DNA from 3 places in the Lactobacillus sp. 3B(2020) genome. Region 2 is predicted to be linked to each of the others. Evidence: predicted binding sites of a transcription regulator. Region 2 holds the regulator's gene; each other region holds the start of a gene.
The links. The regulator Rex, encoded in region 2, represses fermentation and respiration genes when NADH is low (regulators of the CRP and FNR family bind a similar motif). The targets are predictions, from matches to a motif close to TTGTGAANTANTTCACAA.

Region 1: pdhA (pyruvate dehydrogenase (acetyl-transferring) E1 component subunit alpha) is a predicted target of Rex. The motif match lies at 1,668-1,685, and genes of this name have one in related genera.
Region 3: adhE (bifunctional acetaldehyde-CoA/alcohol dehydrogenase) is a predicted target of Rex. The motif match lies at 2,896-2,913, and genes of this name have one in related genera.

The regions. Positions count from the first base shown of each region.
Region 1 covers NZ_CP047410.1:996,058-1,004,385, forward strand. The annotation lists gene GTO83_RS04965 (GNAT family N-acetyltransferase) at 1-186, shown strand, start outside; gene GTO83_RS04970 (carboxymuconolactone decarboxylase family protein) at 439-756, opposite strand; gene GTO83_RS04975 (cupin domain-containing protein) at 758-1,180, opposite strand; gene pdhA (pyruvate dehydrogenase (acetyl-transferring) E1 component subunit alpha) at 1,896-2,987, shown strand; gene GTO83_RS04985 (alpha-ketoacid dehydrogenase subunit beta) at 2,990-3,967, shown strand; gene GTO83_RS04990 (dihydrolipoamide acetyltransferase family protein) at 3,984-5,312, shown strand; gene lpdA (dihydrolipoyl dehydrogenase) at 5,339-6,742, shown strand; gene GTO83_RS05000 (lipoate--protein ligase) at 6,839-7,858, shown strand; gene GTO83_RS05005 (GDSL-type esterase/lipase family protein) at 7,997-8,328, shown strand, end outside.
Region 2 covers NZ_CP047410.1:1,734,396-1,742,723, forward strand. The annotation lists gene GTO83_RS08755 (APC family permease) at 1-1,284, opposite strand, end outside; gene groL (chaperonin GroEL) at 1,792-3,426, opposite strand; gene groES (co-chaperone GroES) at 3,477-3,758, opposite strand; gene GTO83_RS08770 (hypothetical protein) at 4,025-4,456, opposite strand; gene GTO83_RS08775 (redox-sensing transcriptional repressor Rex) at 4,744-5,382, opposite strand; gene GTO83_RS08780 (ABC-F family ATP-binding cassette domain-containing protein) at 5,556-7,502, shown strand; gene GTO83_RS08785 (glycerophosphodiester phosphodiesterase) at 7,499-8,328, shown strand, end outside.
Region 3 covers NZ_CP047410.1:424,958-433,285, reverse strand. The annotation lists gene GTO83_RS02055 (amidase) at 1-134, shown strand, start outside; gene adhE (bifunctional acetaldehyde-CoA/alcohol dehydrogenase) at 209-2,827, opposite strand; gene brnQ (branched-chain amino acid transport system II carrier protein) at 3,238-4,584, shown strand; gene GTO83_RS02040 (NADPH-dependent oxidoreductase) at 4,626-5,363, opposite strand; gene GTO83_RS02035 (M1 family metallopeptidase) at 5,421-7,943, opposite strand; gene GTO83_RS02030 (alpha/beta hydrolase) at 7,968-8,328, opposite strand, start outside.

The sequences.
Region 1 (8,328 bases), 740 kb from region 2:
ATTGATTTTATTAAGATTCACCGGGAAGATATTGTTTCCTTACGAATCGATACGCATGAGGATAACCACGCAATGCAACACCTCATTGAAAAGTTTGGCTTTCAGCGTGTTGGCACCTTGCACGGAGTTTATCGGCCAGAAGAAACCAGTTATGTTTACGAAATGCTTACCCAAAAGACAAAGTAGGATAAGTTTAGTAAAACTCGGGATTTAAAAAATTGATCAGCAAAATATGAACGAGAGACTGGGAAGAAATACAAGCTTCTTCCCAGTCTCTTGTTCATCTCCGGATGTTACTCAGCAATTACGGCCAGCAGTGGCCAAGCAAATTAGTTGATTGGCGCAATCTTCTTGCTGTTTACCTTGTTTCTTTTTACCTTTTCTAGGACGTTGAGAAGGTTTTCTTCCAACCTCCTTATTACATAATTACAGTAAAATTTAATTCCAAATCTTCTTGGCAATATTAAATGCACTCCAGGCATTTGGCCAGCCAACATAAAAGGCAAGTTGGGTAATCATTGCACTAATTTCGGTTTTCGTAATGCCGTTGTCCTTGGCAACTTGCATATGGTAAGGAAGTTGTTCAAAGGCCCCTTTTGTAATTAAAGCAGTAACCGTCAAAAAAGAACGATCCCGGGGTTTCAAAGAATCTTCATCTGCCCAAACCTTGCCGAATAAAACATCATCGTTTAAAGCGGCAAATTGAGGAGCAAATTCTCCTAGTTGATCGCGACCTGCGGTTTGTTTTTTTGCCATGTTAATCATTGCCTCCTAATTGAGCGTATTCTTCGTCACTAACTGGTTCAAGCCATTCGCTTGTACCTTTAGTAATTGCTAGGTGAGAGAACCAAGAATCGTTAGTTGCCCCATGCCAGTGCTTAACGCCTGGTTTAATAACAATTACGTCACCAGACTTCAAGAGTTGGGCTGGTTGGCCAGCTTCTTGGTACCAACCTTCTCCGGCAGTAACCAAAAGAATTTGGTACCCGTTATGGTGGATATGCCAGTTATTACGACATCCCGGTTCAAAATTAACATTGGAAACGTTGATGTCAATCTCCCCAGTAGGGGCAACTAAACCGTTCAGATAACTATCACCCGTAAAGTACTTAGTAAATGCAACATTTAAATCCCCAAAACCAAATAGGTCATTTTTGACTGCTTCTTCATTTTTCATCATTGCTATAAAACCTCTTTTCTAGGTTTTAGTATAAAAAAAGGACCGATAAAACTGAAATACTCTTTTTTAGTAAAGTTTCATTCGAAAAATGAATTAAAGTTTTCGTAGCCCCTTGGCTACTTTCGATTGGAATATTTAGGTTGGGCATCCTTAATAAGATGGAAGTCCAAAAGGTCCATAAGGGTTAGTAAAGTGTTCAAAATTCTTTAGAAAGCATTGATTGTTTGATCAATCAACTAAAAATAGTGCGACTGTTCTTATTTTAAATAATTTAGGATTGCTAACACTAAATCAGCTGGTCTTTCATTCCAAATGGGACTTACAACAAGGGCAACGTCATAAATGTGAAAATAAGAATATGATTTTTTTACCATTAAAAATCACCATAATGCTGAAAAACCAGTAATATTCTCGTTTGTGAACTAAAAATTAGTAGCAAATTTATTATAGGAAAAAAGTTTTGGCGAGGTAATTCTAGATAATAGTTTTGTGAAACCGCTAACAATAATAAAAAAACTGAAATTTTTTCACTTCACATACTTTTTAGGCAGTTGGTCACAAAAGTGATTAAACCGTTTTCATTTATTTGACAAAACCTGGTATGTTTGTGAATAAACTTAATTTTACGAAAGTATTTATTTTCACAATATTGAATTATTTTCAAAAAGATTTATATTATATGTAAGCGCTAACGAAATAAAGGAGGGCATTGATAATGACACAATTAGACTTCGAAAGTCTCAAGCACACACCTAAATATGAGACTTTACAAGTACTTAACAACGATGGGGAAGTTGTGAACCCAGATTTGGCTCCCGACCTCTCTGACGATCAACTTGTTGACTTGTACAAGCAAATGCTTTGGTCCCGGGTTCTGGGTGACCGTTCCACAAAATTAAACCGGCAAGGTCGGTTAGGGTTCTTCGCACCAACTGCTGGTGAAGAAGCTTCTCAAATGGGGACGAGTGCCGCAATGGACAAGGGGGACTTCCTTTTAACTGCTTACCGTGATATTCCTGAACTGGTAAAGCACGGTTTGCCACTTGAAAAAGCATTCTTATGGTCAATTGGTCACGTTAATGGGAATGTTTATCCAGATGGTTTGAATGCTGTTCCACCTCAAATTATCATTGGGGCTCAATATGCCCAAACTGCTGGGGTTGCCCTTGGCTTAAAGAAGAAGGGTTCCAAGAATGTTGCTTGGACGTACACCGGTGATGGTGGTACTTCTCAAGGGGATTTCTATGAAGGAATTAATTTTGCCGGTTCCTTCAAGGCACCTGCATTATTCGTTGTTCAAAACAACGGTTATGCAATTTCCGTTCCTCGAAAAGTTCAATCCTCTGCTCCTGTTTTGGCTCAAAAGGCTGTTGCTGCTGGTATCCCTAGTGTTGTTGTCGATGGGATGGATATCTTAGCAGTTTACGAGGTTACTAAGCAAGCTCGTGAATGGATTGCTGCTGGTAACGGTCCAGTCTTAGTTGAAACGATTTGCTACCGGTTCGGTGCTCACACCCTTTCCGGTGACGATCCTAAGCGTTACCGTGACAAATCAGAAGAAGAAGAATGGTTCGCAAAGGACCCACTAATTCGGATGAAGAAGTTCCTTGAAAACAAGGGTCTTTGGGATGACGACAAAGAAGCTGCCTACAAGGAAGAAGTCGAAAACGACATCGACAAGGCAATGGAAATTGTTGAAAATCAACCAACTCAAAAGGTCTCTGAATTCCTTGAAAACACCTTTGACGAAACGCCAAGTGCAATTGAACGTCAAGTTAAGGAATACCAAGCTAAGGAGGGCAACTAATCATGGCTAAATTAACAATGGTTAAGGCGATCACGGACGCCATGGACGAAGAATTAGCCCGTGATGACAAAGTTTTAGTTTTCGGTGAAGACGTTGGTAAGAACGGTGGGGTCTTCCGGGCAACCGATGGACTTCAAGAAAAGTACGGTGAAGACCGGGTCTTTGATACGCCACTAGCAGAATCAGGGATTATGGGTCTCGCAAACGGGCTTGCCTTTACTGGTTGGCGGCCAGTTCCAGAAATCCAATTCATGGGCTTTATTTTTGAAGCCTTTGATGAAATTGCTGGGCAAATGGCTCGTGAAAGCTTCCGGACGGCTGGTCATTTAAAGATGCCGGTTACCCTTCGGACACCATTTGGTGGTGGGGTACACACGCCAGAACTTCACTCGGACTCACTTGAAGGTTTAGCTGCCCAAACTCCTGGTTTGAAGGTTGTTATTCCTTCTGGCCCATACGATGCTAAGGGACTTTTGATTTCCTCAATTCGTTCGGACGATCCAGTTATGTTCTTGGAACACATGAAGCTTTACCGTTCTATGCGTGAAGAAGTTCCTGATGAAGCTTACACGGTTCCATTGGACAAGGCCGAAGTAAAACGTGAAGGTACTGATGTTTCAATCATTAGTTATGGTTACATGCTCCAAGAAAGCCTTAAGGTAGCTAAGAAGCTTGAAGGTGAAGGCATTAATGCTGAAGTGCTTGACTTGCGGACGGTTGCTCCACTTGATGAAGAAGCAATCATTAACACGGTTAAGAAGACTGGCAAGGTTGTCTTAGTTCAAGAAGCTCAACGTTCTGGTGGGGTTATGAACCAAGTTGCATCCTTGATTGCTCAAGAAGCTATCCTTTCTCTTGATGCACCAATCAAGTTTGTTGGCGCTCCTGACACGCCATACCCATTCAGCGCTGCTGAAGATGAATGGCTTCCAAATGCCGATGACATTGAAAAGGCTGTTAAGGACACCGTCAATTTCTAACGAGGTGAAATGAGTAATGAGTGAAAAGTTTCAATTTAAACTACCAGACGTTGGTGAAGGAATGGCCGAAGGGACCATCGGTGAATGGCACGTTGCTGAAGGCGATACCATTAACAAGGACGACGATTTAGTTCAAATCGAAAACGATAAGTCGGTTGAAGAATTATCCTCACCAGTAACTGGTAAGATTACAAAGATTTTAGTTCAACCAGATGAAACCGCTACGGTTGGCCAAGTATTAGTTGAACTTGAAGTTGCCGATGGTGAAGGTAACGTTAGTGGCGATAATGCCGCTACTTCTGAAGAACCAGCTGCTGATGTTGCACCAGCTCCTGCTCCAGAAGCACCTGCCGCACCAGCTCAACCAGCTACTCCAGCTCAGCCAGTTGCTCCAGTTGCCGCTCCTAAGGCTGACCACAGCTTGCCTGTATTGGCAATGCCAGGGGTTCGGAAGTACGCTCGTGAACAAGGTGTTGACATTGCTCAAGTTTCCGGTACTGGTAACCATGGTCAAGTTTTGAAGACTGACATCGATGCCTTTAAGAGTAATGGTGGGGCGGTTGCCGCTGCTCCAGCCGCCAATGCTGAACCAGCAACTACGACGGTTGCGATTCCAGAAACGGCTGCTCCAGTTGCCGCTGAAGGTTGGCCAGAACATGTTGAAAAGATGTCCCCTGTACGTAAGGCTACGGCCAAGGCAATGGCTAAGGCTGTTAGTGAAATTCCGATGATCCATGTCTTCGATGAAGTAAACGTTGATAAGCTTTGGGATCACCGGAAGAAGTACAAGGAATTGGCTGCGGAACACGATGTTCACTTGACCTTCATGGCTTACATCACTAAGGCATTAGCTGTTGTGATGAAGGAATTCCCTGAATTCAACGCTAAAGTTGATATGGCAAACAAGGAAATTCACTACCGTGATTATATTAATGTTGGAATTGCCACGGATACAGACAATGGTCTCTTTGTTCCAAATATTAAGAATGCTGATCAAAAGAGTCTGTTCGAAATCGCCAAGCAAATTTCAACAAATACTGCCAAAGCTAAGGACCACAAGTTAGGCCCTGATGACATGGCCAACACTGGGATGACAATTACTAACATCGGTTCCATCGGTGGTGGTTACTTCACGCCAATCATTAACTGGCCAGAAGTTGCTATCCTCGGAATGGGTAAGATTTCCGATGAACCGGTTGTTGAAGATGGCCTTGTAAAGGTTGCTAAGGTCTTGAAGCTTTCGTTGGCTGCTGACCACCGGATTCTCGATGGTGGGACAGTACAACGGGCAATGAACCGGTTGAAGGAATTGCTTGCTGACCCTGAATTATTGTTAATGGCCTAGTGTTGTTGATGGAAGGATGATATTAAATGGTTGTTGGAGATTTTCCAATTGATTTAGATACGATTGTCATTGGTTCTGGCCCTGGTGGTTACGTTGCTGCCATTCATGCCGCTGAACTTGGGCAAAAGGTAGCCGTAGTTGAAAAAGAAGACACCTTAGGGGGGATCTGCTTAAACGTTGGTTGTATCCCATCCAAAGCAATCATTCAAGTCTCTCACAACTACCGGACAAGCCTTGATAACGAAGACCAAGGGATTAAGGCCAACGTCGACCTTGATTTCAGCAAGGTTCAAGCGTTCAAACAAAGTGTTGTTAAGCGGATGACTAACGGGGTTGCCTACCTCTTCAAGAAGAACAAGATTGATGTTCTTCGGGGGACTGCTTACATCAAGGATGAACACAACATCCGGGTTATGAACGATGACCACGCTCAAACCTACACTTTTAAGAATTTGATCATTGCAACGGGTTCACACCCAATCGAGATTCCTGGTTTCAAATTCGGTGGTCGGATTATTGACTCCACTGGTGCCCTTGCCTTGGACAAACTTCCTAAGAAATTGGTTCTTATCGGTGGTGGTTACATCGGTTGTGAATTAGCGTCCGCATATGCTAACTTTGGAACTGAAGTTACGATCATTGAAGGAACTGACCGAATTTTACGGAACTACGACAAGGAATTAACCGCTCCTGTTCTTAAGAACTTTAAGAACAAGGGAATCAAAGTAGTTACGAATGCCATGGCTAAATCAGCTAATGACAAGGGTGACAGTGTTGATGTTACCTACGAAGTTAATGGTAAGGCCGAAACGATTAACGCTGATTACGTTCTTGTTTCCGTTGGTCGGAAACCAAACACTCAAAACATCGGCCTGGAACAAGTTGGAATCAAAACTGATAAGCGGGGCTTGATTCCAGTTGATGCAGCTGGTAAAACTGCTGTTGACCATATTTACGCAATTGGTGACATCGTTGCCGGTCCTGCCTTAGCTCACAAGGCTAGTTACGAAGGTAAAATCGCTGCTGAAGCGATTGCCGGACAACCATCAGTTGTTGATTACCATGCTATTCCAGCGGTATGTTATGTTGACCCAGAAGTTGCTTCAACTGGTCTTACTCCAGAAGAAGCTAAAGAACAAGGTCTTGATGTTAAGACCGCTAAGTTCCCATTCACGGCTAATGGACGTGCAGTATCCATGAAAGCTACGGAAGGCTTTGCTCGCTTGGTCTTCTTGAAGGATACAGGGGTACTTGTTGGGGCACAAATTGTTGGGGCTGATGCTTCAAACATGATCGCTGAATTAACTTTGGCAATCGAATCTGGTAACACGGTTGATGACCTTGCCTTAACCATTCACCCACACCCATCACTTTCTGAAATTTTCATGGATGCTGCTGATGTTGGCCTTGGGATGCCAACTAACATCTAATTAAGAATGTCTAAGGTTTGTAGCGAAATCAATTACAGGTGTGATTGGTTTCGCTATTTTTAGTTAAAAAGTATGCTGAAAAGAGAGTGAGAAAGAATGCAATATTTATCAATGACGTCAAATGATATTCGGCGGAATTTGGCGACGGAACAGCATTTGATGAACAGTGATCACATGCAAGTACCTTTTATGTTATTTTACATCGAGGATTCTTGTATCATTGTTGGTCGGAATCAGAATACACTTGAAGAAATTAATCAAAAGTACTGTGAAGAACACGGTGTGACAATTACCCGTCGTCTTTCTGGCGGGGGAGCAATGTACCAAGATATGGGTAACCTTTGCTTTAGCTTTGTGGTACCGTCTAACCAAATCAAGTTTGGTGATTTTAAGGACTTGGTTAAGCCTGTCGTTGATGCCTTACATGATATGGGGGCTACCGGTGCGGAAGTAACTGGTCGGAACGATATTGTGATTGAGGGCAAGAAATTCTCAGGAAATGCAATGTATTCACGTGACGGTAAAACTTTCTCACACGGAACGTTAATGTACAACGTTAATACAGAAGTGGTTGCTGACGCATTGCGAGTTCCAAAAGATAAGATCGAATCAAAGGGAATTAAGTCTGTTCGGTCTCGAGTGACTAACATTATGCCATACCTAAAACCGGAATTCCAAAACTTGACGACCCAACAATTCCGTGATGAATTGATTAAGCGGATTATGAAAGTTGATACGATCGAAGAAGCCCAGAAAAATGAATATCACTTAACGGATGAAGACAACAAGGCAATTGATGCCATCGAAAACAAGTGGTACAAGAATGATGATTGGGTATATGGTAAGTCGCCAAACTTTACTGTTAAGAAGCGGAAGCATTTTGACGGTGGAACGATTGATGCTCGGTTCATGGTTGAACATGGTAAGATTACTAATCTTAAGATTTATGGTGATTTCTTTGGTCCTGGCGATGTCCGTAAGCTTGAAGAAACCTTGACTGGAGTTGATTATCGTCCAGCAGCTATGCAAGAAGTGTTGCAGGGTGTTGATTTGAACAAGTACTTTGTTGGGATTCCACGCGAAGAAGTTGTTGATTTATTGACAGAACAACACTAGTTAATTTGTAACGCAGTACAAGAGGATGGGGGAAAAGCTCCTCCTCTTTTTGTTTTACATACTTTAGAACTTAACCTTGCATGTTAATGTAATGTAAGCAATACTAAAATTAAGTTTCGGTGTAAAGAGGTGCTTAAAATGAATTGGGAAATTAGTTATTATCAAACGCCGCATGATAATCGGGCACAACCCTTTAAGTACCAAGAGTTGGCACAAGTTGTAAAGTTAACTCCGTTTTTGAGTGGGCAAGCAATCCAAATACTGATGACAAACGTATATGGTAAAACACCACTTAAGTTTAAACGGTTATTGCTTGCTGATCGTGAGGACTTTAGTAATGCGGTCTTAGTTCCTAAAAATGGAGTAGCTGAATTTGTGATTCCTCAAGGTCAATCAATTGGAATGGATGCAATTACTTTTCCAGTTAAAGCTGGCCAACCTTTATATTTCCGTTTGGAGGCGGATCAACC
Region 2 (8,328 bases):
TTGCCAGAACAAGAAGATCACTAAGGCCAAGGAAATTAAGGCCCCCACCAAGTTGATCGTTGCCTTACCAAGCCAAACTCCTTCTCGTTCCCGGAACCAGTGGATAATCATCCCTGATTGTGAAAGGGTAAATGGGACGAAAACCCCAACCGCATAAAGTGGAATTAAGAGGTTCGTTTGTCCATGGAAAATAACGATTAAGATCGCTGCGCCTACGGCTAAAATGATAATCCCGTTGGAATAGCCAAGCCGATCCCCTCGATCCATAAAGGCATGGGGAAGGAACTTATCCTTGGCCATGTTGTATGCCAAAATTGGAAAGGCTGAGAACCCAGTGTTAGCAGCGACCGCTAAGATCATCGCCGTCGCTAATTGCAAAAGATAAAAGCCGATTCCATGACCACCAAAGACCGTGGCTGCAATTTGAGATAAAACCGTTGCCCGGGGATTTGGAATAATCCCAAAGTAGAAAGACATGAAGGTAATCCCGGCGAAGAAAGCCGCCAAGATTAAACTCATAATGGCTAACGTATTAGCCGCATTTTTTTCTTTTGGTTCATTAAAGTTTGGCACTGCATTACTAATTGCTTCAACCCCAGTCAAAGAAGCTGAACCAGCTGAGAAAGCCCGAATCAAAAGGACTAGTGAAATCCCGGCAACTGGTTGACCAAAATCGGCTGTTGCATGATAAGTAACGTGCCCAGTGAAAATGTTATAAAAGCCCCAAATAATCATGACTGAAATCATAACCACGAAGAAGTAAACCGGAATGGTTAAGAAATTAGCACTCTCGCTCATCCCCCGGAGGTTCAAAAACATGATCAAGAAAACAATAATGATTGAGATTGCAACTGAATACTTGTACAGGCTTGGAATAGCCGAAGTTATGGCTTCAGTTCCAGAAGTCGTGGAAACCGCCACGGTCAACATATAGTCAACTAATAGTGAGCCCCCAGCGATCAAACCACCGTTACTCCCCCAGTTCTTAGTTGCAACCACGTAGGCACCCCCACCACTTGGGTAGGCATTAATAATTTGTCGGTACGATAAGGTAATCGCCAACAAAAGGATCAAAACAACCGCCGCAATCGGTAACGAATACCAAATTGCCGCTGCTGAAAGGGTAACTAAAACAGTCGTAATCTGTTCTGTACCGTAGGCGACCGACGATAAAGCGTCTGACGATAGTAAGGCAAGGGCCTTAAACTTAGTAAGGTGGGCTTGACCTTCATCGAGGGTCTTCAACGGTTTCCCAATCAAAACGCGTTTAAGATACCGCCACATGATTTCTCTCCTATATTAATTTAAATTTCTCTTTTCAAGATTTCAACCCCACGTTATCATCTAGTACAACGTGGGGCCATTGCTAAATTGTAACGCAATCCCTATTCAAAAGACAAGTTTTTATGGATGAAATGTCTCATTCCCGTGCGAAAACGGATAGAAATAACTAGTACCATAAAATTAAAGAGGATGGAAAAAAGCTCCTTGACGGCCTGGTTGGGATAAGAAGAACGAAGGTTGATTCATTAGAATCGACCTTTCGTTCGCACTTATCCGCTAAGGCCGTGCTTTGGAGCGAACCAGCCAACTGGTTTGGCGTTTGTGAGCCCATGCAAGGCTGAATCGGTTGGTGCGACCGTTGGGGAAGCAACTGCCATTCAGCTACTGCTTTGACCTTAGTTACTGAGTAACCTTCGGAGATGCAAAAGAGGCCGGAAAGAAACATTAGTTTCTTCCCGGCCTCTATACCAGTCATGCTCATCCTCACAGACTTTTCGGCAAAACCTACTACATCATTCCACCCATGCCGGCACCGGCAGCTGGGTTTACAGGTGCATCACTCTTTGGTTCAGGCTTGTCTGCTACAACAGCTTCCGTCGTCAACAAGAGGGCAGAAACAGAAGCAGCATTTTGAAGAGCTGAACGGGTAACCTTGGTTGGGTCAACAATTCCGGCTTCAACCATATCTTCGTACTTACCATCAGCGGCGTTGTAACCAATACCTGGCTTTTCGTTCTTTAATTGGTTGATAACCACAGAACCTTCAACCCCAGCATTTTCAGCAATTTGGCGAACTGGTGCTTCCAAAGCAGCCTTAACAATCTTAACCCCAGTTTGTTCATCACCCGTTGATTCGTTTTCAAGCTTTTCGAGGGCTGGAATTACGTTAACAAGGGCCGTACCACCACCAGGAACGAATCCTTCTTGGACAGCAGCCCGGGTAGCGTTCAAAGCATCTTCGATCCGATACTTCCGTTCCTTCAATTCAGTTTCCGTAGCGGCACCAACCTTAACAACAGCAACCCCACCAGCTAACTTAGCAAGCCGTTCTTGAAGCTTTTCCTTATCAAAGTCAGAAGTCGTTTCAGAGATAGCCTTCTTGATTTGTTCAACCCGGTCAGCAATGGCAGCCTTGTCGCCACTACCGTCAACAATTGTCGTACTATCCTTCGTAACCGTTACCTTGTTGGCAGAACCAAGTTGGTCAATCGTAGCGTCCTTGAGTTGCATCCCAAGGTCGTCAGAAATAACTGTCCCACCAGTCAAAACAGCGATATCTTCAAGTTGAGCCTTCCGCCGGTCACCAAAGCCAGGAGCCTTAACAGCAACCACGTTGAAAGTTCCCCGAATCTTGTTCAGAACAAGAGTTGGCAAAGCTTCACCAGTAATATCATCAGCGATGATCAAAAGAGCCCGACCTTCTTGAACAACTGATTGAAGTAATGGCAAGATATCTTGGATGTTTGAAATCTTCTTGTCCGTGATCAAAACGTATGGGTTGTCCAAGTCGGCTTCCATCTTATCATTGTCAGTAACCATGTATTGAGACATGTAACCACGGTCAAAGCTCATCCCTTCAACGACGTCAACACTGGTGTCGACCCCACGAGAATCTTCGATAGTGATAACCCCATCGTTACCAACCTTTTCCATGGCATCGGCAATCAACTTCCCAACTTCTTGGTTAGCAGCAGAAATAGAAGCGATTTGGGCGATGTCATCCTTGGTCTTAACGTCGTGGCTCATCGTCTTTAATTCTTCAACAGCGGCATTCGTAGCCTTTTCAATCCCACGACGAATTCCAACTGGGTTAGCACCGGCAGTGACGTTCTTCATTCCTTCGTTAACAATTGCTTGGGTCAAAACCGTAGCAGTCGTCGTTCCATCACCAGCAATGTCATTAGTTTTAGAAGCAACTTCAGAAACTAACTTAGCTCCCATGTTTTCGAAGTGGTCTTCAAGTTCAATATTCTTGGCGATCGTAACCCCATCGTTAGTGATCGTTGGAGAACCATAGCTTTGTTCCAAAACCACATTCCGACCCTTCGGACCAATGGTGGTCTTAACCGTGTCAGCTAACTTATCAACTCCGCGAAGCATTGCACCCCGTGCATCTTCAGCAAACTTTAATTCCTTTGCCATTAATTCTCACCTCATCAATTTTATCCAAGCTTAATTTTTAAACGAAAAACTTAGTCAATAACCGCAACTAAATCCTTCTCATGAACAACTAAGTACTTTTCACCGTCATATTCAACTTCGCGGCCGGCATACTTATCAAATAAAACCTTATCGCCTTCCTTAACACTAACGGCAACTACTTGACCGTTGTCCAAAGTCCGGCCTGCCCCAACGGTAATTACCTTACCAGTAGTTGGCTTATCCTTAGCGTTAGATGCTAAGACAATCCCACCAACCGTCTTTTCTTCTTCTTCAGCTTTCAGAACTACGCGATCTCCTAATGGCTTTAACACGTTAATCCCTCCAAATATATTTTTTATTTTAAGTAAAGTTAGCACTCAACACGATGCAGTGTTAGCACTTAATGTTCTCTAGTGCTAATTACATTTTCTACTATATCACGGTTTAGTCAGATTGCAACAAAAAAGTTTGACCTTTTTTGACTTTTTTAAAAGCGGAATGGGAGAACTACTCTGCTTAAAACCTGGTTTTGCATCGCATTTAAAAATAAAAAAGACTAGAAAGAAAAAGAATTCCTCCCTAGTCTACACCACTTATTCTAACCCAAATTAACGATCAAAGACTGCTGATTCGACCGATCATGATTAGTAATCACTGTCGATCGGTGATGGCTGTCTTTGGCATATTCATCTAAGACTTTCTTAGCAGCCTGCCATTGTTGGTTAAGGTGCTGAAGTTCACCTTGGTTGTACAAAACGCGTAACCGCAGTGTTTGTTCAGCCGTTAATTGCCATTCCTGCGTATTTGGATTATAACGAGATAATAGCCGTGGGGCCTCCATTGGCCCATCGACGATCAAGTTTTTCAACAGCACTGCAATTTCATTTTGTTCTTCTTCAGATGCGCGACTAAACCACTTGATCTTAAAACGAGCTGAATTTGAAACGGCATCAAGCGCCAAATCAAGATTCAGCCCCCGCATCCGTTGATATTGGTAATTTGCTTCTTGATATTGTGCTTTTGAAATCATTCCCCTGTACTCCCTAAAACAAACTTAGATTAACCGGTTTCCCCTTAGTTTATCTCCCATTTAACCAAAGAGTATTACCTTTTTATTCATTTCATCATTTGAATAACTAATTTGCGCTATCCTCATATGTAGAAAAACAACACTAATAAATTATAAACAATTTCAGCATAAAATGGTAGCTCAATTTAAAATTTGCTAAAGCCTAACTAAAAAACTGCACCAAATACCTGGCACAGCGCTAACGAAAAGTTTTCCTGAGTCACACCCACTCAGAGTTAATAATTTAACTATTCATTTACCTTATTTGTTTCAATAAAGTAGATCAAGGTCTGCAATTCATTGGTTAAATCAATATTTTGAACTTGCACATTCTTCGGCACTGACAACCGCACCGGGGTAAAGTTTAAAATCCCGTGTACCCCAGCAGCAACTAATTCATCAGTTACCGCTTGAGATTTGTCACCAGGCACCGTCAAAATAACCGCATCAATTTGCTGCTCTTTGATTTGCTTTTTTAACTCTGAAGCCGGGTAAACTGGAATTCCACTCTTAATCGTATTGGCTAATTCTGGCTTTGGATCAAAAGCGGCACTAATTCGTAAATTCGTGCTTTGATGGAAGTTATAGTTCATCAATGCACTACCCAAACTCCCGACCCCAACAAGAGCTACACTCGTTAATTTATCTTGGTTTAGAATTCCACGGAAAAACTTTAATAAACTTTCGACATCATAGCCGTAACCACGCTTGCCCAGTTCACCAAAGTAAGAAAAGTCCCGCCGAATCGTCGCTGAATCAACTTGGACTGCTTCTGATAATTCGGTTGATGAAACCCGTTTTTTATTTGCGTTTAACAAGACGTTTAGATAACGGTAATAAACCGGCAGACGCTTGGCTGTCGCCCGCGGAATTTTCCGAGATGGCATGTTTTTTTCCTCCTCAACTTCCAACTTGTGAATTTTCCATATAACTTATTCTAGCAATTCCCTTTAGCTTTGTGAACCTTATTGCAATAAAAGTTATTTTTTTGATCCGAAAAAGCATGGTAGAATCATCAGTGGACAATAATATTCGTTTAAAGGAAAGATAGGTTAAACCCATGTTATTAATGCAAACTAATGACGTCCTCCGCCGATTTGGCGCGGACGTTTTATTTCACAATATCAATCTGCAAATTACTGATCATGCCCGGGTCGCTCTTGTTGGTCGCAACGGAGCTGGTAAAACGACCCTCTTAAAGATCTTAGCCCAGATTACGGAACCGGATGAAGGCACCCTTGCCGTCGCTAAAAACGTCACCATTGGTTACCTCGCCCAAGATCAGGGGCTGGATAGTCAAAATACCATTTGGGCCGAATTAGACAGTGTTTTTGCTCCACTTCACCAAATGGAAAAAACCATCCATCACTTGGAAGAGCAACTTGCTGAAGTTGATTCAACAACTCCGCGGTATCAAGAAATTTTAAATAATTACGACCGCTTGCAAACTACCTTTAAAAAGCAAGACGGATTTGCCATTGAATCAAAGATGCGTGGGGTCTTAACTGGCTTTGGTTTCCCCGAAAGTATGTATGAAATGCCGGTCAATTCCCTTTCTGGGGGGCAAAAAACTAAGCTTGCCTTAGCCAAGATCTTACTCCAAGCCCCAAACTTACTGATTCTCGACGAACCAACTAACCACCTTGATATGGGCGTTTTAACTTGGCTAGAAGATTACCTCAAGAGTTATGCGGGGGCCTTGTTAATTGTTTCCCACGACCGGTACTTCTTAGACAAGGTAGTCAATGAAGTTTATGATCTTGACAATCAAACTTTGACCCACTACACCGGGAATTACACCGCTTTTATGCAACATAAGGCCGAACGGATTAAAGCGGAAATGAAACACTATGAGCAACAACAAAAGAAGATTGCGGCACTTGAAGATTTTGTTAACCGCAACATCGTTCGCGCCTCAACAACCAAGCGAGCTCAAGCCCGCCGGAAACAACTCGAAAAAATAGATCGCCTTGAACGACCGGTTAGTGATGACCGTTCAATCCACTTTAGCTTTGAATACGGCGAACCCAGTGGAAATGACGTTTTAGCCGTTAAGGATCTCAAAATTGGCTATCATGAACAAGCCATCGCTGGTCCCTTCAGTTTTAAGGAACAAAAAGGGCAACGGATCGGTATTATCGGGCCAAATGGAATTGGAAAATCAACCCTGCTTAAAACTTTACTCCATAAGTTACCAGCGATTAGCGGGGAAGTAAAATTTGGCGTTAATCTTCAAATCGGTTACTACGACCAGGAACAGCAACAACTCCATCCCGAGAAAACCGTTTTAAACGAAGTCTGGGATGACCATCCCGAAGTTCCCGAAACCGATATTCGCTCCTTATTAGGGAGTTTTCTCTTTGTTGGTGATGACGTCTTCAAATTGGTTAAGGACCTTTCTGGGGGCCAAAAAGCACGGCTGGAATTAACCAAGTTGTCCTTTAAGCCGATTAACTTCTTAATCCTTGATGAACCAACGAACCACTTGGATATTGATAGTCGCCAAGTACTTGAAACCGCCATTAATGAATTCCCAGGGACGGTCCTTTTTATCTCCCATGATCGGTACTTTATCAACCAAATAGCAACTGATGTTCTTGCCGTTACCAAGGATAAGATGACCGCCTACGAGGGTAATTATGATGATTACCTCGCCGCAATCGCTAAGCCAACTACTAATCAAGCCTCAACGATGACTAATGAAAATTCTGTGCGTCCAAGGGGGTCAAAAAAACAAACTTCCTACCAACAAAGTAAGGAAACTCAACGGGCCCGGCGGAAGCTCCAACGCCAAGTTGACAGCTTAGAAGAGCAGATGAACGAACTCAGTGAGCAACAAGCCCAGATTGAAGAAGCAATGAGTCAACCGGACATTGCTACTGATATTGCCAAATTAAGCGATCTCCAAAAGCAACTTGATACGGTTTCTACTCAGCTTGACCAAGTTGAAACCGATTGGACAACGGCCGCGGAAGAGCTTGAACAATTTGATGCCAAACAATCATGATTTCAAGATTAAAATCGTGGGGTCCTCTCGTTGCCCTCGGCTTTTTATGGGAGCTCCTCAATCACTACCTGTTTTTGCCCTTAGTTTGGCAAATAACGACGCCCCTTTTAAAGGCCGCCAGCATCCCTTTTGTTTCGCTTACTAACACAACGTGGTTAATTACTCATCGGTTAATAATCGTCATCTTGCTAATTATTGAGCTGTTTGTCGTCCTAGGCCTTTTTACAAGCGAGCTAATTAGTATCGTTATCGCCGCTAAAGCGATTACTGATGGCTCCTTTACGTGGAAAACAAGCCTGCGGCAATGGCTAAAACACTACCGCTTACTTGGCGGTCCATTAGTGTTAGAGACTGTGATTCTCATTTTAGCCTTAGCCCCCTGGGTAAGCCTAATCTTTAAAACGCCACTCTTTGTCGAACTTCGCTTACCGGAAATTCTTTTAGATTTTCTTTTCCGAAAACCCACCTTTTTGATTTTAGGAGTCATTACTAACCTTGTCTGCCTTAGTCTTACCATTCGGTTCTTACCAACCATTTGGTATCAAATCAATCAGCGAATGGCTTTTAAAACAGCTTGGCAACATAGTCGAACTAAGGCGCCGGTTGTTTGGCAAGCCACTTGGCGAATTAGCATTTTAGCAAGTGGTTTTAGCGTGCTCATCACTTTAATCGGGCTCGCCATCCAAGCAAGCTGGCACCCCACACCAAGCTTAACCCTGGCACTGATCCAATGGGGACATCTAATAATCCTCACGCTTAGTGGTGGATGGTTTGTTGATCAAGTTCTCCAAACCCAAAGACCACGTCGGCAAAAGGGTTGGGTGTT
Region 3 (8,328 bases), 840 kb from region 2:
GTCTTCCAACTCACGTAACGAAAACCGGCTTGCCAATTGGTATTCAATTTGTGGCTGGTAAAGGACAAGAAAGTCAGTTACTGCAAATCGCTAAACTTTTTGAAGATCATCATCAGTTTAAATTTTTACATTAGCAAAAAAGGTGCAATTGAGAAAATTCTCAACTGCACCTTTTTGATTTATGAGGACTGTTAGAGCATAAGATTAATTAATTAGTTTCGACCCCTTTACCATCGTACTCAGCAATCATGATCTTCTTAAGGTCGCTGATTAATGGTTCTTGTGGGTTAGCCGTTGTACATTGATCTTCGTAAGCCAAGGTAGCTAACTTGTCAACCACCTTGTCGAAGTGGGCCTTGTCAACCCCCCATGCCTTCAGACTAAGGGTTACCCCAACAGAGTGGGCTAATTCCTTAATCTTGTCACAAAGCTTATCGATCAATTCCTCGTTCGAGTCACCCGTTAAGCCAATCGTCCGCGCAATCGTTGCGTAATCGTCAGCAGCCCGGAAGGCTTCGTACTTTGGCCAAGTGCTGAACTTCTTAGGCAAGGTTGCGTTGAACTTGATAACGTGTGGCATCGTGATGGCAATACAGATTCCGTGGGTCAAACCAAACTCCCCACCAAGCTTGTGAGCAATTGAGTGGTTGATCCCAAGGAAGGCATTCCCAAAGGCCATCCCGGCTAAGGTTGAAGCGTTGTGCATTTCAGCCCGGGCTGTTTCATCTCCATTGTAAGAAGCCGTCAAGTTATTAAAGACCAACTTAATTGCTTGCAAGGAAAGTGGCCGGGTGTAGTCAGAAGCCATTGAAGATACGTAGGATTCAATAGCGTGACACAGAACATCCAATCCAGAAGCAGCAATGTTACCCTTTGGTACGGTATCAACGAATTGTGGATCGACAATAGCAACATCAGGTGTCAAAGCATAGTCAGCTAATGGGTACTTAACGTGCGTTTCGGAGTCCGTGATAACTGCAAATGGTGTTACTTCAGAACCAGTCCCAGAGGTCGTTGGGATCGCAACCATTTGAGCCTTCTTTGGCTTATCGAACCGGTAAGCCCGCTTCCGAATATTCAAGAACTTTTGCTTTGCACCGAAGAAGGAAGCATTTTCGTTTTCGTAGAACATCCACATCCCCTTAGCAGCATCCAATGGTGAACCCCCACCAAGAGCAATGATTGTATCAGGCTTAAAGGACTTCATTAAAGCGACCCCTTTTTGAACCGTATTTGTACTTGGGTCTGCTTCAACATCAGAGAAGACTAAGTATTGTACATCATTTTGCCGTAACTTCAATTGGTCAACAACAACGTCAACGTAGCCGTGAGCGTAGATTGATGGTCCAGTAACGATGAAGACCCGGTTAATGTTTGGCATGTCCTTGAGGTAACGAACAGAGTCCCGTTCGAAGTAAATCCGTGGTAATTTAATCCATTGCATGTTATTCCGCCTCTTGGCAATTGTCTTAATGTTGAGCAAGTCGTAGTCAGTAACGTTATGGGAAATGGAGTTTTCACCCCATGAACCAGTCCCTAAGGTCAAAGATGGCGTCATCCGGTTGTAGATGTTACCAATCCCCCCAAGGCCAGATGGTGAGTTAACAATAACCCGGGAAGCCTTCATTTCAACCCCGTATTCACGAGCAAGATCCATATCAGTAGTTTGGATAGCAGCCGTGTGTCCTAGCCCACCGTAGTTAAGAAGGGCACTACACTTAGCAAAGGCATCTTCCTTACTTTCGGCCCGGTAAACAGAAAGTACTGGACTTAATTTTTCACCAGAAAGAAGCTCCTTTGGACCAATTTCGTTGATTTCAACTGCTAAGACTTGGGTATCTTCAGGAACCTTAATGTCAGCCATTTTAGCAATCTTCATAGCAGACATCCCGGCAATTGGACCATTAACACCACCGGTCTTTTCGTTGAACATCGTCTTTCGTAACTTAGCGTGTTCTTTCTTTGGGACAAAGTATACTCGGTTGGCTTCTAAGCCGGCCTTAACTTCTTCGTAAATGTCTTTGTCAATTACGGCACTGTTTTCAGTAGCACAGATCATCCCGTTATCGAAAGTCTTGGAAAGTACAATATCATTAATTGCTCGGGCAAGGTTAGCACTTTTTTCAATGTAAACTGGACCGTTACCAGGACCAACCCCTAAGGCTGGTTTACCAGTAGAGTAAGCAGCCTTAACCATTCCGGGGCCACCCGTAGCAAGGGTGCAGGCAATTCCGGGGTTGTTAATCAAAGCAGTACTAGTTTCCCGGCTTGGTTCGTCAATCCATTGAATGGCACCTTCTGGCGCACCAGCAGCGATAGCCGCGTCCCGAACAATCTTAGCAGCATGACGGGAACATTCCAAAGCTTGGGGGTGGAATGAGAAGATAATTGGGTTCCGCGTCTTCATCGCAATGATGGCCTTAAACAACGTGGTTGACGTTGGGTTGGTAACTGGAGTAATCCCGGCTAAAACCCCGAGTGGTTCAGCAACCGTGATCAACTCATCTGCCTTGTCATCCTTAATAACACCAACAGTGTGATCCTTACGAATGTTGTGCCAAATTTCTTCAGTGGCAAACATATTCTTAATTGCCTTATCTTCAACGACTCCCCGGCCAGTTTCCTTAACCGCTTCAATCGCTAATTCCATGTGCTTGTCTTGCCCAGCTTCAACCATTTGGTGAGTAATGTAGTCAACCTTCTTTTGGTCAAAGCCTTGCATAATATCGAGGGCTTCGTGAGCTTTTTTAACTAGCTTGTCAACCATCGCTTCCGCGCGAGCCTTCTTATCAACTTCAGGGGTTTGAGCTTCATTCTGCTTAGCCATTCTAAACAGTCCTCCTTGAACTCTTAAATCATTTGTATCTTGTTTACGGTTATAAGTTTACGGGAGTAATGTGAAAAAGTCAACAAACTTTTCGGCTTGTTTTATTGGGTTTTACTCTATTGTTAAACGTTTGCTTGTGAAACTATTATCATTATCGTTTTGAACTAGCCCGTTTTAAAGATAATGGAAACGGATACAAATGATGTGTAAATAATTCGCTAACTGCTTTTACTTGGCGCTAAAAAAATATTGGTCTAGTTTTGAGGAGAATTGGTTGGTCCACGTTGAATTGCAGTTCGGTTGTTGTTTCTTCCTTGATTAACCCATTTGGGCTAAAACTAGGAACGCTTAATAGTATGGTATAATGTTTGATTGTGTGAAAATCGAAATTAAACTTTGAAAGGAATACGATCAACGTGACAAAATTACGCTCAAAAGATTATCTAATCCTTGGTTCGCTCTTTTTTGGGATGCTTTTCGGCGCTGGCAATTTAATTTTTCCCATTCATCTTGGCCAATTAGCTGGTCAACATTGGCTCGTAGCGGCTGGAGGATTTTTACTTTCCGGAGTCCTCTTACCATTTTTAGCCTTGTTAGCCTTGGCTTTAACTCGTTCGACCGGGATTGATGGCCTGGCCAAGCCACTTGGTAAATGGCCGGCATTAATCTTTCTAATTGTCGTTCAAACTACCCTGGGACCTTTGTTTGCGACCCCACGAACGGCAACCGTTTCATATGCGATCGGCATCGCCCCACATATTCAAGCCCATAATCAAAGGCTGGTGCTACTGATATACACCGCCCTCTTCTTTACTTTGAGTTACTTAGCAATGGTTAATGCGAGTAAGATTACCGATTGGATTGGAAAATATCTTAATCCGCTCTTCTTGTGTCTGTTAGCAATCATCTTTATCTTGGCCTTCATTCACCCCATGGGTTCCGCCAAAACCGCGACTTTTACTGCAACCTACCAGAATCGTGCCTTTTCAAATGGCTTTTTAGAAGGATATAACACCATGGATGGCCTTGGTGCCTCCATCTTTGGGGTAGCCATTATTACCACCCTCCGTGAAATGGGGGTTCAAGACCGTAAAACAGAAGCCCTCGCTACCATCCGCAGCGGTCTGATTGGAATAAGCGGGATCGCCATCATTTACGTCGGTTTAATTTGGCTAGGAGCAACAAGTCGGCATCACTTTAGCTTGGCAGCGAATGGCGGCACCACCCTGGCTCAAGTTGCTCATTTTTATCTTGGTACCGGCGGAGATATATTATTAGCTTTATTAACTATTCTCGCCTGCATTACGACTGGAATGGGACTGGTATCGGCCTTTTCGCAAGATTTTCACCGGCTTTTCCCTAAAGTTTCTTATCAGAACTTCCTCCGCCTTTCGTGTGGGATCTCATTTTTAATTGCTAATTTAGGTCTTAATTCAATCATTAAGTGGTCACTACCAATTTTGGTTTTTCTTTACCCATTAATGATTGCCTTGATCTTGCTCGGAATTGTTTCGCCACACTTTAAGCAGCAAGTTCTTTTATATCGCTTGACCACTTGTTTAACCTTAATCCCAGCTTGCTTTGATCTAGTAAAAGCCTTACCACCGGTACTTTCGCAGACTAGCTGGGCACAAATGCTAATTGATTTTGCCAACCACTATTTACCCCTTTATCCAATTGGGTTTGCCTGGTTGCCATTCACTTTGACCGGCTTAATCTTGAGTTGGTTAATCGTTAAATTACCTATTTCTAAATAAAATGGAGTTTTCCAACTACTTTGATTGGGAAACTCCATTTTTTATTTAACAAGTTCAAATCCTTGTTTCTTAACAAATTGAGCCACTTTTGGCCGGCGTAATTCAGCAAAAAAAGTTGCCTGAGTTTGGGTCCAAGTCGTATCTTTTTGATGGCTTGAACGATGTAAATAATACTGGTGGACCGCTTGATCATAATCTTTAAGCTCGGTAAAACCGGTTCTAGGATATTGATCGACGGCAGTAAATTGGTTGAGTGGCAACCGGGGCTTGACTTCGTTCTTCACCGTTGGTATCCCAATCGTCATCCCAAAGAGTGGTACTGTTAATGCTGGCAAATTCAATAACTCTGCAACACGCGCCAGGTTATTCCGAATGCCACCGATATAGCAAATTCCTAACCCCATTGATTCCGCCATTAAGGCCATATTTTGAGCGGCAATCGTGGTATCAACCGTCGCTACTAAAAAAGATTCCAAGTTCTTCAAAGGGGCTAAGCTTTGATGATTCGCCTTTAAAATTTGCGCTTGCCGGTTCAGGTCAGCAACAAAAACAAAGAAACCACCACTCTTTTTCACATAAGCGGCACTTTGCGAAATTTCGGCAAGTTCATTGCGAACCAATTGATCCTTAATATCCAGGATAGTAAAGGCTTGAACAAAATTTGAGGAAGAACCAGATTGAGCAGCTTGGAACAGCTTTGTTTTTACTTCATCACTCAACGACGTAGCTTCAAAATCACGTACCGAAACGTGGTGTTGCATTTGATTTAATAAATCCATTTACGTTTTTTCCTTTCAAAAAAGGCGCGGAAACCAGTTTTCCGTGCCATTTTATATTTACTTCGAAATCATCCTTGTCACGGCTTCATTGACCGCTTGAGCCTCAGCTTGAACTAAGGCTACCTTGGTCTCAACGACTTTAACATCCATTTGAATTTCCCGGGTTAAGCCAGGCGTATTGACTTTGGGCTCAAAAAAGGCCTTAAATTCAGCAAGACGCGCTGGGGTATGGAAGATGGCAGAAGTAACCGTAATAAAGGTTGCAAATTCCATGTCGCCACCGACCGTTGCATCTAGCCAGTCCCATTCGTCACGAATCCAATCCCAGGCCGCTTGTTGACCAGCTGGGGTGGCAAGTAAGCCCCGGTACCAAGCCCGAAGATCTTGCGGTTTAATGGTCTTGGCATCTTCAAAACGATCAATTAACTTACCAATCAAGGTTGCATCCTTAGTCTTAGTTAAGGCAAAGCAAAGGTCTTGCTTGTAACTAGGATCACTCGTTTGCTGATAGTCAGCTAATAATTGGTCAAAGAGTTCACCAGAGCCAAAGTTAACCACTTCATTTTGCAAGACTAAAGCCCGTACGTCTGCTGGCAATTTAGCTGCTGAATGTTGTTCAAACAAGGCGTGAGCGGCGGCAATTGCGGCCGAATCTTCCGCGTAGAGGGCAGCTGACAAAATCGTTGGCCGCATTAGTTCAGCATCAAAATCATCATTTATTTGTTTTTCCCAACCTAACCGCTTAGTTTGATCAGCACTCAAGGTTGCAAAATATTGCTTTAAGTTAGTTTCACTTGGTGTGTTTGGTTCGATAAAGTCCCGCAATTCACTTGCGATTCGATAAAGAGCATCATTAACGATGGCTGACTGGCTAGCCTTAAACTTGCCAAGTAAACCAACTAAATCAGCGTAGCTAATTTGGTGAGCTTCCGCTAGGAGACGGAGGTCTTGTAAGAGTTGTAATTGCGTAATATGGTCTAGTTCGTTTAAGTGATTTAGGATATCATCAAGCAATTCGGGAGCATACTTAACAATTAAGTGGGAATTATTTCCATCATTCAACCGTAAAGGTTTCCCAGCGGCTTGCCGGAGGCTTTGGTAATCACCAAGGTCTAAATCCGCCTTCTCCATCAACTTAGGAGCTTTAAAGTTAGCATTCAGTGGAATTGGCCATAAGCGATTTTGATCCTGGCCATCCCCAATAAAGAATTGCTTTTGATGTAACGTAAGGTGTCCATCAACCACTTTGGCTTCCACGACTGGATAACCAGGTTGATTCAACCAGGCCTTCATAATCGCTCCAATATTCATTACAGAAGCTTCACCAAGGGCCTGCCAAAGATCATCCCCCTTGGCGTTGCCGTACTGATGAGCCGTAAAATAGTTTTTGAGGCCTGCTCGTAAGGCGTCATCCCCAATTAAGGACCGCACCATTACCAAAAGGCGGCTTCCTTTGGCATAAACAATCGCCCCGTCAAAAATGGCATCGATTTCCCGGGGATCCTCGACATCAACGTGAACAGATTGGACCCCATCAGTAGCATCCCGCTGTAAGGCCATTGGCGCTTCGGAAGTTTGGAAGAGTTCCCAAATATGCCAGTCTGGTTGTAAAGCATCCACCGAAAGGTATTCCATCATATTAGCAAAAGATTCATTTAACCAAAGATCATCCCACCAGTTCATCGTTACTAAATCTCCAAACCATTGGTGGGCCAATTCGTGGGTAATCACGGTCGCAACAACACGCTTGGTATCCAGCGCGGTATTATCAGGATCCAAAAGCAAATAAGCTTCCCGATAAGTTACTAAGCCCCAGTTTTCCATTGCTCCTGCAGAGAAGTCTGGGAGAGCTAATTGCCATGAGTGTGGCAATGGGTACTTGGTTTGATAGAAGTCCTCGTAAAATTCAATTGCCCGTTTAGCAATATCAAGGGCAAAATCAAGTTCTTTTGCTTGATGGGCCTTGGTCGCAAAGACACCAACTTGGACCCCACTCTTAGTCGTGGTTAATTTCTTTTGCATTTCCCCAAAGGCAAAGGCAACCAAGTAAGTTGACATTTTGACCGTTTCTTGGAAGTAGTGCACCCCATTAGTAACGTGATCCTCTGGCATATTGGCAATAATTGTTTCGCCTGGATGTTCATCAAATTTAATTGCCAAACTAAAGGTTGCCTTAGCGGCAGGTTCATCCACACAAGGAAAGGCTTGCCGGGCAAAAGTCGTTTCAAACTGGGTCCCAACTAATTGTTTCCGTTCCCCAGCCACATCGTAGTATGAAGGATAGATTCCCATCATGGTGTCCGTCAGCGGTGCTTGGTAGTCAATCGTTAACGTAACTGGCCCTTGCTTAGCCAGTTTAATTTCAATGGTTTCCCTTGCTTGGTTTAATTCAAATGGAACTGGTTGTCCATCAACTAATACTTGGCTAACTTGGAGAAATTTTTGATTGACCGCAATTTCAGTTTCTTTGGCTTTTCCAACAATCGTGGTTGTCCCCTTGATCGTTTTTGCTTTCCGATTAATGTCAATCAACAAGTCGTAATGTTCGGGAACAAATGATGCTAATAAACGTTTTGCCATTTAATCAATTTCCTTTCGTAATCTTTATTTTTCGGTTTTGGAAGGATGGACTTGCCCTTGGATAAAGTCCGCTGCCAGATCATAAACCGCTGGACTCCAGAAGTTAGTTTCATGGTCAGCTCCTTTAACCCGGACCGCAGTGACGTCAACACCAGCGTCCGCTAGGGCACGTGCCATATCTTCCATTTGATGATACGGGACCACCCGGTCAGCATCCCCATGGAAAAGTAAGAATGGTGGATAAGCTTGCCCGGCCTTAATTTGATAAAGCGGACTCATTTCTTTTTTCAAATCAGGCCACTTTTTTTGATCCTTTCCAAACAAACAATATTGTAATAAATCAGATCCAGGGACTTGGCTACTATATTTAAAGACATCTTCAACA